DNA from 3 places in the Syntrophotalea acetylenivorans genome. Region 2 is predicted to be linked to each of the others. Evidence: predicted binding sites of a transcription regulator. Region 2 holds the regulator's gene; each other region holds the start of a gene.

What was found. Region 2 encodes HrcA, which represses chaperone genes, less so after heat shock. Its sites were predicted from a motif close to TGTTAGCACTCNNNNNNNNNGAGTGCTAACA; they were not measured.
Region 1: the regulator HrcA is predicted to act here: its motif matches at 1,688-1,718, upstream of groES (co-chaperone GroES).
Region 3: the regulator HrcA is predicted to act here: its motif matches at 1,682-1,712, upstream of rpoH (RNA polymerase sigma factor RpoH).

The regions. Positions count from the first base shown of each region.
Region 1 covers NZ_CP015519.1:2,645,431-2,650,529, reverse strand. The annotation lists gene groL (chaperonin GroEL) at 1-1,234, opposite strand, end outside; gene groES (co-chaperone GroES) at 1,281-1,568, opposite strand; ZMP/ZTP riboswitch at 1,865-1,951, shown strand; gene A7E78_RS12115 (pyridoxal-phosphate-dependent aminotransferase family protein) at 2,035-3,114, shown strand; gene A7E78_RS12110 (Fur family transcriptional regulator) at 3,506-3,928, shown strand; gene katG (catalase/peroxidase HPI) at 4,188-5,099, shown strand, end outside.
Region 2 covers NZ_CP015519.1:2,310,877-2,315,975, forward strand. The annotation lists gene A7E78_RS10635 (Na(+)/H(+) antiporter subunit D) at 1-159, shown strand, start outside; gene hemW (radical SAM family heme chaperone HemW) at 330-1,484, shown strand; gene hrcA (heat-inducible transcriptional repressor HrcA) at 1,866-2,906, shown strand; gene grpE (nucleotide exchange factor GrpE) at 2,928-3,500, shown strand; gene dnaK (molecular chaperone DnaK) at 3,573-5,099, shown strand, end outside.
Region 3 covers NZ_CP015519.1:2,785,345-2,790,443, forward strand. The annotation lists gene A7E78_RS12755 (outer membrane protein assembly factor BamD) at 1-688, opposite strand, end outside; gene rpoH (RNA polymerase sigma factor RpoH) at 798-1,643, opposite strand; gene mnmM (tRNA 5-(aminomethyl)-2-thiouridylate-methyltransferase MnmM) at 2,051-2,668, shown strand; gene recQ (DNA helicase RecQ) at 2,697-4,496, shown strand; gene xthA (exodeoxyribonuclease III) at 4,599-5,099, shown strand, end outside.

The DNA of each region.
Region 1 (5,099 bases), 330 kb from region 2:
CGATGCCTTCTTCAACGGCAGCGCGGGTAGCGTGCAGGGCGTCTTCGACGCGGGCCTTCTTCTCTTTCATTTCGGTTTCGGTAGCAGCGCCGACCTTGACCACGGCGACACCGCCGACCAGCTTGGCAAGACGCTCCTGGAGCTTTTCCTTGTCGTAGTCGCTGGTACTCTCTTCGATCTGGGCACGGATTTGAGCTACGCGAGCGTTGATATCGGACTCGGCGCCGGCACCGTCGATGATGGTGGTGTTTTCCTTGTCGATGACGATACGCTTGGCGTGGCCGAGCTGATCGATGGTGGCCGCTTCGAGCTTCAGGCCTACTTCTTCAGCGATCACGGTACCACCGGTCAGGATAGCGATGTCTTCGAGCATGGCCTTACGGCGGTCGCCGAAACCAGGAGCCTTTACGGCAGAAACGTTGAGGGTACCACGCAGTTTGTTGACAACCAGGGTAGCCAGCGCTTCGCCTTCGATGTCTTCAGCGATGATGAGCAGCGGACGGCCCTGCTTGGCCACGGCTTCAAGAACACCGACCATGTCGCGCATGTTGCTGATCTTCTTGTCGTGGATCAGGATCAGAGCGTCCTCCATAACCGCTTCCATACGCTCAGGATCGGTCACGAAGTAAGGAGACAGGTAGCCGCGATCGAACTGCATGCCTTCCACAGTTTCCAAAGAGGTCTCCATGGCCTTGGCTTCCTCAACGGTGATAACGCCTTCCTTGCCGACCTTCTCCATGGCCTCGGCGATGATGTTGCCGATGGTGGCATCGCTATTGGCGGAGATGGTGCCAACCTGAGCGATTTCCTTGTGGTCCTTGATGGGCTTGGACAGCTCCTGCAGGTGGGCGACAGCGGCCTCAACAGCCTTGTCGATGCCCCGCTTGATTTCCATGGGGTTGTGACCGGCGGTAACCAGCTTGACGCCTTCGCAGTAGATGCCCTGGGCCAGCACGGTAGCGGTGGTGGTACCGTCACCGGCGACGTCGGAAGTCTTGGAAGCGACTTCCTTGACCAGCTGGGCGCCCATGTTTTCAAACTTGCCTTCCAGCTCGATTTCCTTGGCAACGGAAACGCCGTCCTTGGTGATCAGGGGAGCGCCGAAAGACTTGTCGATAACGACGTTGCGCCCTTTGGGGCCGAGGGTCACCTTGACCGCGTTGGCCAGCTGGTTGACACCGTCGAGAATAAGGCTACGGGCTTCTTGCCCGAATTTGATTTCTTTAGCGGACATATCTTTAAATCTCCTTTTGAATTCTTAGGGATTAAATCGTATAGCTTTATTCGAGCACGCCGAGGATATCTTCTTCGCGCATGATCTGGTATTCGATACCGTCGATCTTGACTTCGCTGCCGGCATACTTGCCGAACAGGATCCGATCGCCAACCTTCACATCCATGGGCAGAACGGTGCCGTCTTCAGTCACCTTGCCCTTGCCAACGGCCTTGATAATGCCCTGCTGGGGCTTTTCCTTGGCGGAATCGGGAATAATGATGCCTCCGGCGGTAGTAGTTTCCTCTTCTACCCTTTCGACGATGATGCGATCACGCAACGGTCTGATGTTCATGTCAAACTCCTTTCACTGATTCAATGATGTCACTAAAAGTTGCAGCGGGACTGCCCGCGCACGTTTACGAGCCAAAATAAAAAAGCTCAGTTACCAACCAAGCCTCTTCCTCTAACGCACGTTAGCACTCAAATGGCGGGAGTGCTAACAGCAGAGCTAAATATAAGCAGCAGGCTTTTATTGTCAAGGCTTTTCTCCGGATTTTTTTACCGCCGCCTCAACTTTAAAAGACATGGGGATTATCTTGACAGCCCGCAAAGGGATATGATACTTACCCGAATAACAAACACAATTTGACGGTCTTCTGCAACTGGCGCTAAGGTGGGTTTACCACCGGGGAGCAGACCTACAGACCACGACAGCCGTACGCCTGGGCACCTATAGTAGAAATATATAGGGACCAGGCGTTTTTTATTTGGCCATTTTAGATTTTAACCAAATTATTGAATATAAAGGAGCCCCTAACATGAGCAAAAAACTCTACATTCCGGGACCGGTTCAAATCAGCCCGGACGTCATGGAAGCCATGACCGCACCGATGATCGGCCACCGCATGAAAGAATACGCGGAACTGCACGCCGAAGTTACCACCGGCCTCAAGCAACTGTTAAACGCCCCCGGCCCGGTGTTCCTCTCGACCTCCAGCGCCTTTGGCGTAATGGAAGGTGCAGTACGCAACCTGGTACAGAAGCGCTGCGCATGCTTTGCCAACGGCGCCTTCAGCAACAAGTGGCACAATGTTACCGAACGCTGTGGCCTGCAGGCCGATCTGTTTACCGCCGACTGGGGCCAGCCGATCACTGCGGCAATGGTTGACGAGGCTCTAGCGACTGGTAAATACGATGCCATGACCATGGTGCACAACGAGACCAGCACCGGCGTCATGTCGCCCCTCGAAGAGATCGCCGAGGTGATGCGCAAATATCCCGAGGTCTCCTTCATCGTTGACAGTGTCTCCTCCATGACCGCGGTGCCCATCGATGTTACCGCTCTGGGTATCGACGTCTGCCTGGCCGGCGTACAGAAGGCTTTCGGCCTGCCCCCGGGTCTGGCGGTCTTCGCCGTCAGCCCCAAAGCTCTCGACAAGGCCCGCACCACCCCCAACCGCGGTTACTACTTTGACTTCATCGAGTTCGAAAAGAACGACCTGAAGAACAACACCCCAAGCACCCCCTGCATCAGCCTGATCTTCGCCTTGCGCCATCAGCTGCAGAAGATGTTCGCCGAGGGGCTGGACAACCGCTATGCCCGCCATCGCCGCATGGCCCAGGCCACCCGCGACTGGGTTATCGCTCAAGGCTTTGGCCTCTTTGCCGCCGACTCCTGCGCCTCTATGACCCTGACCGCCGGCACCAACGACGGCCGCACCGATCTTGAGCAGCTGAAAAAGCTGGCCGGAGAGCGAGGCTACGCCATCGATAACGGCTACGGCAAGATCAAGAACCAGACTTTCCGCATTCCCCATATGGCCGATGCCACTATGGCCAGCATGGAAGAGTTTTTCAGTGTGCTGGAAGAGCTGTTGCCTCAGGTCCGCACAGCCTGAGCCTCAAGCGCCAGCCTTTTACCACCCAAGCAAGACCAAAAAAGCTCCCGTCAGGGAGCTTTTTTGGTTTAGGCCACGCCATGGTCGTTGAGGGCCAGCAAATAGCAAGCGTTACCAACCCCTTTATCGCCTCCCAAAAGCTATAGATTGAATGAATAGAATCAAGAGAAGCCGGTAAAAAAAGGCCGGTCCCTATTCGAGCTTATCCCTTATGTACTTTAATGACGCTCCCGGAAAAACCCTTTGTCAAAACATTCTGTTTCTTGACTTTTAACATTACACCAAAAAATTCTGATATATTGTCGGAAGGAGAATATATCTCAACAAGGGTTTATAAATTGTGAAGAACTTGGATACCAAAAGCGATATCAACATTTGCATCGATGATTTCATGGGATTCTGTCGAGAACTAGGCATTAAACCTACCCATCAGCGAACCGAGATATATCGAGAACTGATGTCGACAGAAAATCACCCTAACGCGGAAACCATTTACGGGAATGTCAGAAAACGAATTCCTGCCATCTCCCTGGATACGGTTTACCGAACCCTGCGCCTTTTTGAACAGAAAGGTATAATTTCACGGGTCAGTGCCGCCGGCGAGAGTATGCGATTTGACGGGAACACCAAACATCATCATCACTTTATCTGCGTAGAGTGTGGCAAAGTACGGGATTTTTACAGCGACAACTTCAATAACTTGGTCGCCCCGGCAGAGGTGACAGAACTTGGGAATATAGGCTCTGTCCATGTGGAGGTTCGAGGGATCTGTAACGATTGCCAGAACAAAAATCGCCACAATCCGAAAAAGTAACCTTGACTTTTTCTAAAATTCCGCAAATAGTAATAATTACTATTTGCTTTTTCTTAGTGCCGAATCTGGAAAAAGCAAAAGCCGATGTGAAATCGCTAAGAATGTCCATTGAAATGGTCTTGAATTTATATACAGTTTATTCGTGGCTTCCGATTAAGCTGCCAGACTGTAGATAATTTGACGGATTAAAGGGCAAACAGCGCCAGTCACGTAAATGAAATGGCAGCCGTGCAAACCCAAAAACGAAAGGGAACCGAAGATGAGCGAAGAAAGCAAATGCCCGGTAACGGGAAAAACCGCCATACCCACTGCTGGCGGCGGCACATCGAACCGGGACTGGTGGCCAAACCAGCTGGACCTGAATATCCTGCACCAGCAGTCTTCCCTATCCAATCCAATGGGCGAAAATTTCAACTACGCCGAGGAATTCAAGACACTTGACCTGCAGGCAGTAAAGGATGACCTCTACGCGCTGATGACCGACTCCCAGGACTGGTGGCCGGCCGACTACGGTCACTACGGGGGGCTTTTTATCCGTATGGCCTGGCACAGCGCAGGCACCTACCGCATGGGTGACGGCCGTGGGGGTGGTGGGACCGGCAACCAGCGCTTTGCCCCCCTTAACAGCTGGCCCGACAACGTGAACCTCGACAAGGCGCGGCGGCTACTCTGGCCGATCAAGCAAAAATACGGCAAAAAAATATCCTGGGCCGACCTGATGATCCTGACCGGCAACTGTGCCCTGGAGTCGATGGGATTCAAGACCTTCGGTTTCGCCGGCGGTCGCGCGGACATCTGGGAGCCGGAACAGGATATCTACTGGGGCGCCGAAGAAGAATGGCTAGCTACCAGCGACAAGCCTAAAAGCCGTTACAGTGGCGACCGGGATCTCGAAAACCCCCTCGCCGCGGTACAGATGGGCCTGATCTATGTCAACCCGGAAGGCCCGGACGGCAATCCGGATCCGGTGGCCTCGGGCCGAGACGTCCGTGAAACCTTCGCCCGCATGGCTATGAACGACGAAGAGACCGTTGCTCTGGTGGCCGGCGGCCACACCTTCGGCAAGTGTCATGGCGCAGGCGATGCGGCTCAAGTCGGTGCGGAACCGGAGGCCGCCCCTATTGAGGAACAGGGCCTCGGCTGGAAGAGCAGCTTTGGCAGCGGCAAAGGC
Region 2 (5,099 bases):
GCCGGGCTGCGCTTGCTGGCCCGCTTAGGAGGCGCCGATCGACAGGAGACTGAAGTCGCCGTCCAGTGCCGCAGCCGCCTAGGAACCTATCCGGTGGGCATCGGCGTGCTGCTGGCGGTACTCTACCTGGCGGCCATGTCGCTGCTGTTTTTTTTCTAGGCGCGAGTTAGAAGACCTATCCACGGTTTTTCAACATCGCAAGCCGCAAGTAAAACTTCCGTCGTGTTCACCAAATCAAGGACTTAATAACCTGTCCTCGATTATATTCGCCTTTCCATGGACTCCACAGGCTGTTTTTCAACAGCCTGCCGGCGTGGGTAATGATCCCAGTGGCAAACCAAGAACCTCAAGGTCCCTCCCTCTATCTGCATGTGCCCTTCTGTCGCAGCAAATGCCCCTACTGCGATTTCTATTCGGTTGTCGGCAACCAGGCCCAGTTGGACGGCTATGTCAAACTGCTGTTGCAGCAACTGGCCTGGCTGAACCGGCGGCAAGTTTTTACCGCCCCGCTGGCAACGGTCTTTTTCGGCGGCGGCACCCCCTCGCTGTTGGCTCCTCGCCAGGTGGCCGCTATCCTCGACCGCATCCGGTACACGGCGGGTTTAAGCGCCAATGCCGAGATCTCTCTGGAGGCCAATCCGGGCACGGTCGATGCGGCCAGTCTGCAGGGTTACCGGGATGCCGGAGTTAACCGTCTGTCCTTTGGCGTGCAGTCTTTGCAAGACGACGCTTTGCAGCTTTTGGGGCGCGGTCATTCGGCCAAGGAGGCCGTTCAGGTCGTGACCTGGGCCCGGCAGGTCGGTTTTGAGAACGTTGGTTGCGATCTGATGTTCGGTTTGCCTAACCAGGGCCGGAAGGAATTACTACAGGATCTTGACGCTCTGTTGCAGTTACAGCCGGATCACATGTCTTGTTATGGTTTGACTGTGGAGGCGGGAACTCCCTTTGAGCAACGGAGGCTTCGAGGAGCACTGGCGTTGCCGGATGAGGATGAATTCCCGGAGCTTTACCTTACCGTTCATGAACAACTCACTGCCGCCGGTTTTGAGCATTACGAGATCTCCAATTATGCTCTCCCCGACCGACGCTGTCGTCACAATCTTGCTTATTGGCGTCGCCAACCCTGTTTTGCCGTAGGCGCTGGAGCCCACTCCTTTATTCCCGCTGGTTACGGTACGCGGCGGGAGGTCCCCGCCGATCTGGATCGCTACCGGCAACGGCTTATGCAGGGGCGCGACCCGGCGGTGACCCTGGAGACTTTCGATCGACAGGGGGCTATGGCGGAGACCCTCTATTTGGGCTTGCGTTGCCAGGAAGGGGTTTCGGATAAAGATTTTTTTCGCCAGTTCGGTCTTGGTGTCGCCGAGGCTTTTCCTGAAGCTGTGCGGCGTTGCGGCCAGCGTCTTACCCTCGATGCAGGGCGCTGGAGATTCGATTTGCAGGGTTGGTTGTTGTTCGATCATTTCATCTCTTTTTTTCTTTAACCCGTCTTATTCATGAAGACATCTGCTGCAACAGGCAATAGCACGCAATTTCAAGCCGTGCTCGCTCGTTGCGCTTCGACGTACTGCAAGTACGTCTGCAGGGCAATTGCCTGCGCTTGGTTCGATCTCACGCACACTTGCCGGTTTCGCTACAAAGCCCCATGAATAAGGCGGGTTGAAAGTAGTTATTTTCCTCCTGCCTTTCCCTTGACAAAGCCTATACCCGTTGTTATGTTGTGCTCCGTTAGCACTCCGCTTGGATGAGTGCTAACAGGTTGGATCGGCCGGGTTTTTCCGGCTTGAACTTTTTTCAGCCGGGATCTCTTTTGGGGCCTGGCAGGTGTCTTTTGCTAAGAGGCAAGACACGGGCGGGTGGATGCGATGAGCGAAGAACTGAGCGAACGCAGTCGACTGATCCTGCAAGCGATCATCGAAGACTATACGACTACCGGTGAACCGGTGGGCTCACGGACGTTAAGTCGTCGAACCGGCATCAACCTGTCGCCGGCATCAGTGCGCAATGTTATGGCCGATCTTGAAGAGCTCGGCTATCTTTATTCGCCCCATACCTCCGCCGGACGCATACCGACGGACAAAGGGTATCGTTTTTACGTAGCTAGTCTGCTGCGGGTTCAGCAGCTGAGCCACGAAGTACGGGACCATCTGCGGCGGGAATGCCAGGTTCCTGAACTGGATACCGAAGGTCTGCTGCGTGAAGCAGGACGTATTCTGTCCGCTACCTCCAACTATACCGGTCTGGTTATGGTGCCGCGCTTTACTTCGACGGTGTTTCGCCGTATCGAATTTGTGCGATTGGCAGAGCAGCGTGTGTTGGTGGTTTTTATCACCCAGACCGGCATTGTGCAGCATAAATTGGTAGAGGTCGATGTCCCCCTCACCCAAGGCGAACTGGATGAGGTGACAAACTACCTTAATCAGGAATTTTCCGGACTGTCCATTCAAGAAATCAAGAGCCGTATAGCTTCCGAAATGGCTCAAGAACAAGCTCTGTTCGACAGTTTGCAACGCCGGGCTTTGCTCCTTTCCAGCTATGTGCTTCAGCTCGATCTGGGGGGGCAGGTGTTTGTCGAAGGCGCGAGTAATATTCTGGAGCAACCGGAGTTTGCCGATCTGTCCACCATGAAGCGCCTGTTACGGACTTTTGATCAAAAAAGCCTGCTGGTCGAGCTGCTCGACAAGGCTCAGCAGGTTGAGGGAGTGCAGATTCTCATCGGCAGCGCCGACAACCACAGCGAAATCGAAGGTTGTAGTCTGGTTACCTCATGTTATTCCAGCCGCCGCGGCACGACCGGCATTCTAGGTGTGATCGGACCAACGCGCATGCCTTATGCCATGGTGATTCCTCTGGTCGACTATGCCGCCAGCCTGGTCAGCGATATTTTAAATAGCGAATCGGAATAAAAGATAAAGGAGAAAAAGCCCTTGCCACAGAAAAAGAAACAAGAACAGGACAAAGCAGCGGCCGTAAATCAGGTGCCTCAAGAAGAGGAAGCGTCTGTAGCCGAAAAGTCAGAGCCCTCTGCGGAAGAGGTTCTGGCCGAAAGTCAGGCCGAGGCTCAAAAGAATTGGGATCTCTATCTGCGGGAGCGGGCTGAGCTGGAGAATTACCGCAAGCGCATGCAGCGTGAAAAAGAGGACTTGGCTCGTTTTGCCAATGAGAACCTGCTTCGCGATATGCTGCCGATCCTCGATAATCTGGAGCGGGCCGTGGACCATGCTGAGCAAGATCAGGAAGGCGGCCTTCTCGAAGGGGTGCAGATGACTCTCGACCAGTTCCGCAAGACCCTCGAGCGCCTCGGCGTCGTCCCGGTAGCAGCCATTGGCGAAACCTTCAGTCCCGACTGTCACGAAGCGATGGGGCAGTTGGAGAGCGCCGAACATGCACCGAACACCGTAGTGCAAGAAATGCAAAAGGGATACACCTTGAATGACAGGCTGTTGCGGCCGGCACTGGTAATGATTGCCAAAGCTCCGGCGGACTCGTCCAAGGATTGATTAAATATTAACCGGCCTTTGATTTTACGCTAAGCCATATAAAGAAAACATCACCAAGGAGGATATAAAGTTATGGGTAAAGTAATCGGTATAGACCTCGGCACCACCAATTCCTGTGTTGCCGTTATGGAAGGTGGCGAGCCCATCGTTATCGCCAATGCAGAAGGTTCCCGTACCACACCGTCCATGGTAGCATTTTCCGAGAGCGGTGAGCGTCTGGTTGGCCAGCAAGCGAAGCGCCAGGCAGTAACGAACCCGGAAAATACCCTGTTCGCCATCAAGCGTCTGGTCGGTCGCAAGTTCGACAGCGATGCGGTACGCAAGGATATCGAGATCAGCCCCTTTAAGATCATTAACGCCGACAACGGCGATGCCTGGGTCGAAGCCCGCGGCAAAAAATACAGCCCGCCGGAAATTTCGGCCATGATCCTGCAGAAGATGAAGCAGACCGCGGAGGACTATCTGGGCGAGGCGGTAACCGAGGCGGTTATTACTGTTCCGGCCTACTTCAACGACTCCCAGCGTCAAGCCACCAAGGACGCCGGCAAGATCGCCGGCCTCGAAGTATTGCGTATCATCAACGAGCCGACCGCCGCTTCTTTGGCCTACGGTATGGACAAGAAGGGCGAAGAGAAGGTCGCCGTTTTTGACCTCGGTGGCGGTACCTTCGATATCTCTATCCTCGAATTGGGTGATGGTGTTTTCGAAGTCAAATCGACCAACGGCGATACCTTCCTCGGTGGCGAGGATTTCGACCAGCACATCATCGACTATGTGGCGGCCGAGTTCAAAAAAGACCAGGGTATCGACCTGCGGGGTGACAAGATGGCCCTGCAGCGCCTCAAGGAAGCCTGCGAAAAGGCCAAGTGCGAGCTCTCCAGCTCCATGGAGACCGATATCAACCTGCCCTTTATCACTGCTGATCAGTCCGGCCCCAAGCACATGAACATCAAGCTGACCCGCTCCAAGCTGGAAAGCATCTGTGCCAGCCTGCTGGACAAGCTGGTCGGCCCCTGCCGCACCGCGCTCAAGGATGCCGGACTGTCCGCCTCGGATATCGACGAAGTACTGCTGGTCGGTGGTATGACCCGCATGCCGGCGGTGCAGAGCAAGGTGCAGGAAATCTTCAACAAGGCACCTAACAAGGGCGTTAATCCTGATGAAGTGGTTGCGATCGGCGCCGCGATTCAGGGTGGCGTTCTGAAGGGTGACGTCAAAGACGTACTGCTCCTGGACGTTTCCCCTCTGTCCCTGGGTATCGAAACCCTCGGTGGGGTGATGACCAAACTCATCGAGAAGAACACCACCATCCCCTGCAAGAAGAGCCAGATATTCTCCACCGCGGCCGATAATCAGCCGGCGGTGTCGGTGCACGTGCTGCAGGGCGAGCGGGAAATGGCCGAGGGCAACAAGACCATCGGCCGTTTCGAGCTGGTCGGTATCCCGGCCGCGCCTCGCGGTGTGCCGCAGATCGAGGTTACTTTCGACATCGACGCCAACGGCATCCTGCATGTCTCCGCCAAGGATCTCGGCACCGGCAAAGAGCAGTCGATCCGTATTACTGCCTCTTCCGGTCTCAGCGACGAGGAAATCGACAAG
Region 3 (5,099 bases), 470 kb from region 2:
GATAATCCTGCAGCATTTTTTCCAGGGTTTTTACTGCCAGGGCAGGGTGGCCGTTGTCCAGATAAGCTTGACCAAGATAGAAAGCGACCTGGTCCAGTCCCGAAAAATCCGGGAAGTCTTCGTAAATGGCGATCAGGCGGTTGATGGCCGAACGGTGCTCACCGGTTTTAAGGTAAAAGCGACCGACGTAGAGTTCGTGTTGGGCCAGATGGTCACGGCAATAGCGAATAATCTCCGGAGCTTCTTTGGCTCGCCAGTCGTCAGGGTAGAGACGTTGCAGGCTTTCAAAGGTGACAATGCTGTTACGGGTTGCCGTCTGATCGCGGTCAATGGCCAGAACCTGATTGAAATAAGACATGCCCAGGCGACTCAATACCCGGGCTGTTTCAGGGTGTCCCGGATGCTGCTTGAGAAAAGTTTCGTAGGCGCTGGCAGCTTCGGGATAGTCCTCTGCCGCAAAATGGGTGTCAGCCAGCAGTAGTTCGGCTTTGGTGTTAATCTCGGCCGATTCATAAATTTCTCGGGCTTTTTCCAGCGAGGTGACAGCTTCCATGTAGTTGCCGTCATCGAATTGGGTTTTGCCCTGGAGGTAATAATCTTCAGCGCTTTTAGGTTGGGGGGGGGCGCCGCCTAGGCAGGCCGCAAGAAAAAAACAAGACAGTAAGACACACAAAAAAGCCGGTTTCATATATCTAGAACCTCAACATTGGATGATTGATAAAAGCTGCGGTAGAGGTTAAGGGATTTGCTGTTGTTTGTCAAACAAACAGGCGTTGTCTGAAAGGCAACAAGCGGGATCAACTGTGAGTGAGGGCGAGTTTCCCTTTGAGTTTTTCTAGCGCGGCTTTTTCGATCTGACGAATGCGCTCGCGACTGACACTGTAATGGTCGGCGAGCTCTTGCAGGGTCTGGGGAGTATCGCAGAGGATGCGTTGCTGAATGATGTGACGCTCTCGTTCCTTGAGTACCGCCAGTGCATCTTCCACCTGGTTGGAAAGAACTTGAGTTTCTTCCTGTTCCAAGAGCAGTGTTTCCTGGTTTTCGCGCTCATCAGCAAGAGAGTCCAACAAGGTATAATCGCTGCCCTCTGTTAGTTTCAGGTCGAGGGATGCGTCCCGGGCGGCCATGCGCAGAGCCATTTCCTCGACTTCGTTGTCGCGCACCGCCAATTCACTGGCAATATCCTGAGGTTCTTCGCGGCCGGTCAAACGCCGCAGAGCGCGCCGGGTCTGGTTGAGTTTGAAAAAGAGTTTCTTCTGAGCCTGAGTCGTTCCGATTTTCACCAGAGACCAGTTTTTCATGATGAAATTATTGATGTAGGCCCGAATCCACCACACGGCATAGGTGATGAATTTAAGTCCCCGCTCAGGATCGAATTTCCTCAACGCCATCATCATGCCGATGTTGCCCTCTTGAATAAGGTCAAGAGTTTTTAGCCCATAGCCTCGATATTCATGTGCGATTTTGACTACGAAACGAAGATTTGCACAGATCAGACGGTGGGCGGACTGCCGGTTGCCATGGTTTTTGTAGGACGTAGCCAGGCGATATTCTTCTTCGCGGCTAAGCAGGTCGAATTTTTTGATCTGGGCAATATATAGGTCAAGGGTGTCGGTAACGACGGGCAGGTAGAGGGTGCTCATTGAAAAGGCCTCCCTGGAATTGAACTTTGTTTGAGTTTTGTTAGCACTCTGATGCTTAGAGTGCTAATACATATAGCAAATCATATTTAATGTTGCAAGCAAAAAGATCTGCTTGCCTTTAACTCCTCTTGCGACATTCATTTTGATGGTGCTTCGGTCTTTGCTTGAAGTCTGTTGAAGGTGTTGACGTGGCAGGGTCGGCTTCCGCTTCAAAGTGCGACCAGATGCGCGTTGACTATCTGCAAGGGGCATATGATAATGAAGGACCATTCGGCCCCCATTGTTTTGTTGGGGCTTCAATGTGGCCTGATCTGGCGTGATTCATGCCGGAGATACTCACGTGATCCGCTATCGCAAAGATGATATGTCTTGCGGCGGCGGGGTGTTCTTTATTCAGGGGCTAGTTCATGACTCTTCCTGCTGGTTTGTTACGTATGGCACCTTGGGCCCATGCCCTGCTGACCGAGGTTCTGCAGCCCGGTGGTCTGGCGGTGGATCTTACTGCCGGAAACGGCCGGGATACTGATTTTTTATTTCGACTGGTGGGCGAGCATGGCAGGGTGCTGGCTTTCGATGTTCAAGAAGAGGCTTTGCAGGCGACGGCCAGCCTGTTGGAGCAGCAGGGGGCAAAGATTCGGTCCGGCAGCCTGAAGGCCGGTGAACCATACGCGGAGTCAGGCATTTATCTGGTGCACGATTGCCATAGCCGTTTGACCAGTTACCTGAGCGAACCGGTTCCTGCCATAATCGCTACTCTCGGTTGCTTGCCCGATAGTGACACCGCTTTTGCCACTGCGTCCCCTTCGACTCTTTCGGCATTGCGGGCAGCTCTTGAATTGCTCCTTCCCGGTGGCCGTCTGGCAGTGATTTGTTATGTCGATCCTTCGGGGCGCGCCACGGAAGCGGAAAAGGTCCAGCAGCTCTTTGCCGGATTGCCGCCTGAATATTGGGATGTATTGCATTTTTCCGTGCCCAACCGCCAAGTTGCGCCGACCCTGTTGGTCGTTGAACGACGGCCGCGATAGCGGGTTTCTTTCCTTTAGCGAGTCGTGAATGTCAGTATTGAAACGGGATCCTCTGGATACCCTGCATAGCGTCTTCGGATACCGATCCTTCCGCCCCTTTCAACAGCAGATTGTCGATGGCTTGATCGCCGGGCAGAGTGCCTTTGTGTTGATGCCCACAGGTGGTGGCAAGTCGATCTGTTACCAGTTGCCTGCATTGCATCGCCCTGGAACCGCCATCGTCGTTTCTCCCTTGATCAGCCTGATGAAAGATCAGGTCGACGCCCTGCGGGTCAACGGCGTCCGCGCGGCATTTTATAATTCATCGCTTCGTAGCGCCGAGGCCCGTCAGGTTCTGGCACAGCTCCACGACGGTCAGTTCGACTTGCTCTATGTCGCTCCAGAGCGATTGATGAGTGAAGGCTTCCTGGAGCGCTTGCGGCAGGTGCCAGTGGCCCTATTCGCTATCGATGAGGCCCATTGCGTCTCTCAATGGGGCCATGATTTCCGCCCGGAGTACGTCCAGCTGGGTAATTTGCGCATGCTTTTTCCCGAAGTGCCGTTGATCGCATTAACGGCTACGGCGGATGCCCAGACCCGGGAAGAGATTCTGCAACGCCTTGGTTTGAACAATGCCGCCAGTTTTATCGCCGGCTTTGACCGGCCTAATATTCGCTATTCGGTGGTGGAAAAGAGTAAGCCGGCTCGCCAATTAATGGACTTTCTCGGTCGGCAGAAGAATCAGTCCGGTATTGTCTATGCGCTAAGCCGCAAGCGGGTCGAAGAGGTAACGAAAAAGCTTCAGCAGGCAGGATTATCCGCCGCGGCTTATCATGCCGGCCTTGGTGATGAAGAGCGGCGGCGGGTGCAGGAGGAGTTTCTGCAGGACGATCTGCAGGTGGTGGTGGCGACTGTCGCTTTCGGTATGGGGATCGACAAGTCCAACGTCCGTTTCGTGGTCCATTACGATCTGCCCAAAAACATTGAAAGTTACTACCAGGAGACCGGCCGAGCCGGGCGCGACGGGCTGCCGGCCGAGGCGCTGCTGTTATTCGGCTACGGCGACATCGCCATCAGTCGAGGACTGATCGAACAGGGCCGCAATGAGCGCCAGAAGCGCATCGACCTGCATAAGCTTAATTCCATGGTGGCTTTTGCCGAGGCGCAGCTCTGTCGCCGGCGTGTGCTGCTTGGATATTTCGGCGAGCAATTGGAGGCCGATTGCGGCAATTGCGATATTTGCCTTGATCCCCCTGAACTCTATGATGCTACCGAAGATGCCCAAAAAGCTCTGTCCTGCGTCTTCCGGGTCGGTCAGCGTTTCGGGGCCGGCCATGTCATCGACGTGTTGCGAGGTGCAAAGAATCAGCGCGTCGGGCAACTGGGGCACGATAAGCTATCGACTTACGGAATCGGTCGCGACCATAGCCAGGAGGCCTGGGGCAGCCTGTTGCGTCAGCTGATTCATCTCGGTTATCTGGAACAGGATGTAGGCAACTATTCGATCCTCAAGCTGACAGCCACCGCCCGCCCTTTGTTGCGCGGCGAAGAAGTGTTGAATCTGGCCCGACCGCGGGTACGGGTTGGCGGGACGAAAAAGCCGTCCAGCAAGAGGGCGGAGGAGTATCAGCCCGATCCGAAGCTGTTCGAGGCCTTGCGGACCTTGCGCAAGAGCTTAGCGGAGCGCGACCATGTGCCGCCCTTCGTGGTCTTCAGCGATGCCACCCTGGCAGAGATGGCCAGTGTTCGTCCTACTCATGACTCGGCCCTGCTGGAAATAAACGGGGTAGGGCGGCGCAAGTTGGAGCGCTACGGCACCGAATTTCTTGACCTGATTCGTTCCCATTGATTACAGAACATGGCTGGATTTTATCCGGAAGCGGCTTTTTTCCGTCCTGGCGGCGTCAATCTGCGGCCTGCCACTAATGATAGCGATCAGAGGAGTCTTGTAGTGAAAATCGTATCCTTCAATGTCAACGGGATTCGTGCCCGACTGCACCAGCTGCAAGAGCTGGTCGAGCGGCAGCGGCCTGATATTATCGGATTGCAGGAAACCAAAGCGCAAGATGCAGATTTTCCCCTGGCTGCCGTACAGGAACTCGGCTACCAGGTTCAGTATCACGGCCAGAAAAGCCACTACGGTGTGGCCCTGATGTCTCGCTGTGAACCTCTTGAGGTGCAGAAGGGATTTCCCGATGACACTGAGGACGATCAGCGTCGATTGTTGGCGGCTTCCTTTGCTTTGGATGATGGTGGCAAGCTGTGGGTCCTTAACGGATATTTCCCCCAGGGTGAAAGCCGCAGCCATCCGACCAAGTTTTCTGCCAAAGAGCGTTTTTATACAAAATTGCACCATTTTTTGCAGCATCGCTTTGATCCGTCCGACCGGCTGGTGGTGACGGGGGATCTCAACGTGGCACCGGACGATCTCGATGTCGGCATCGGCGCCGAC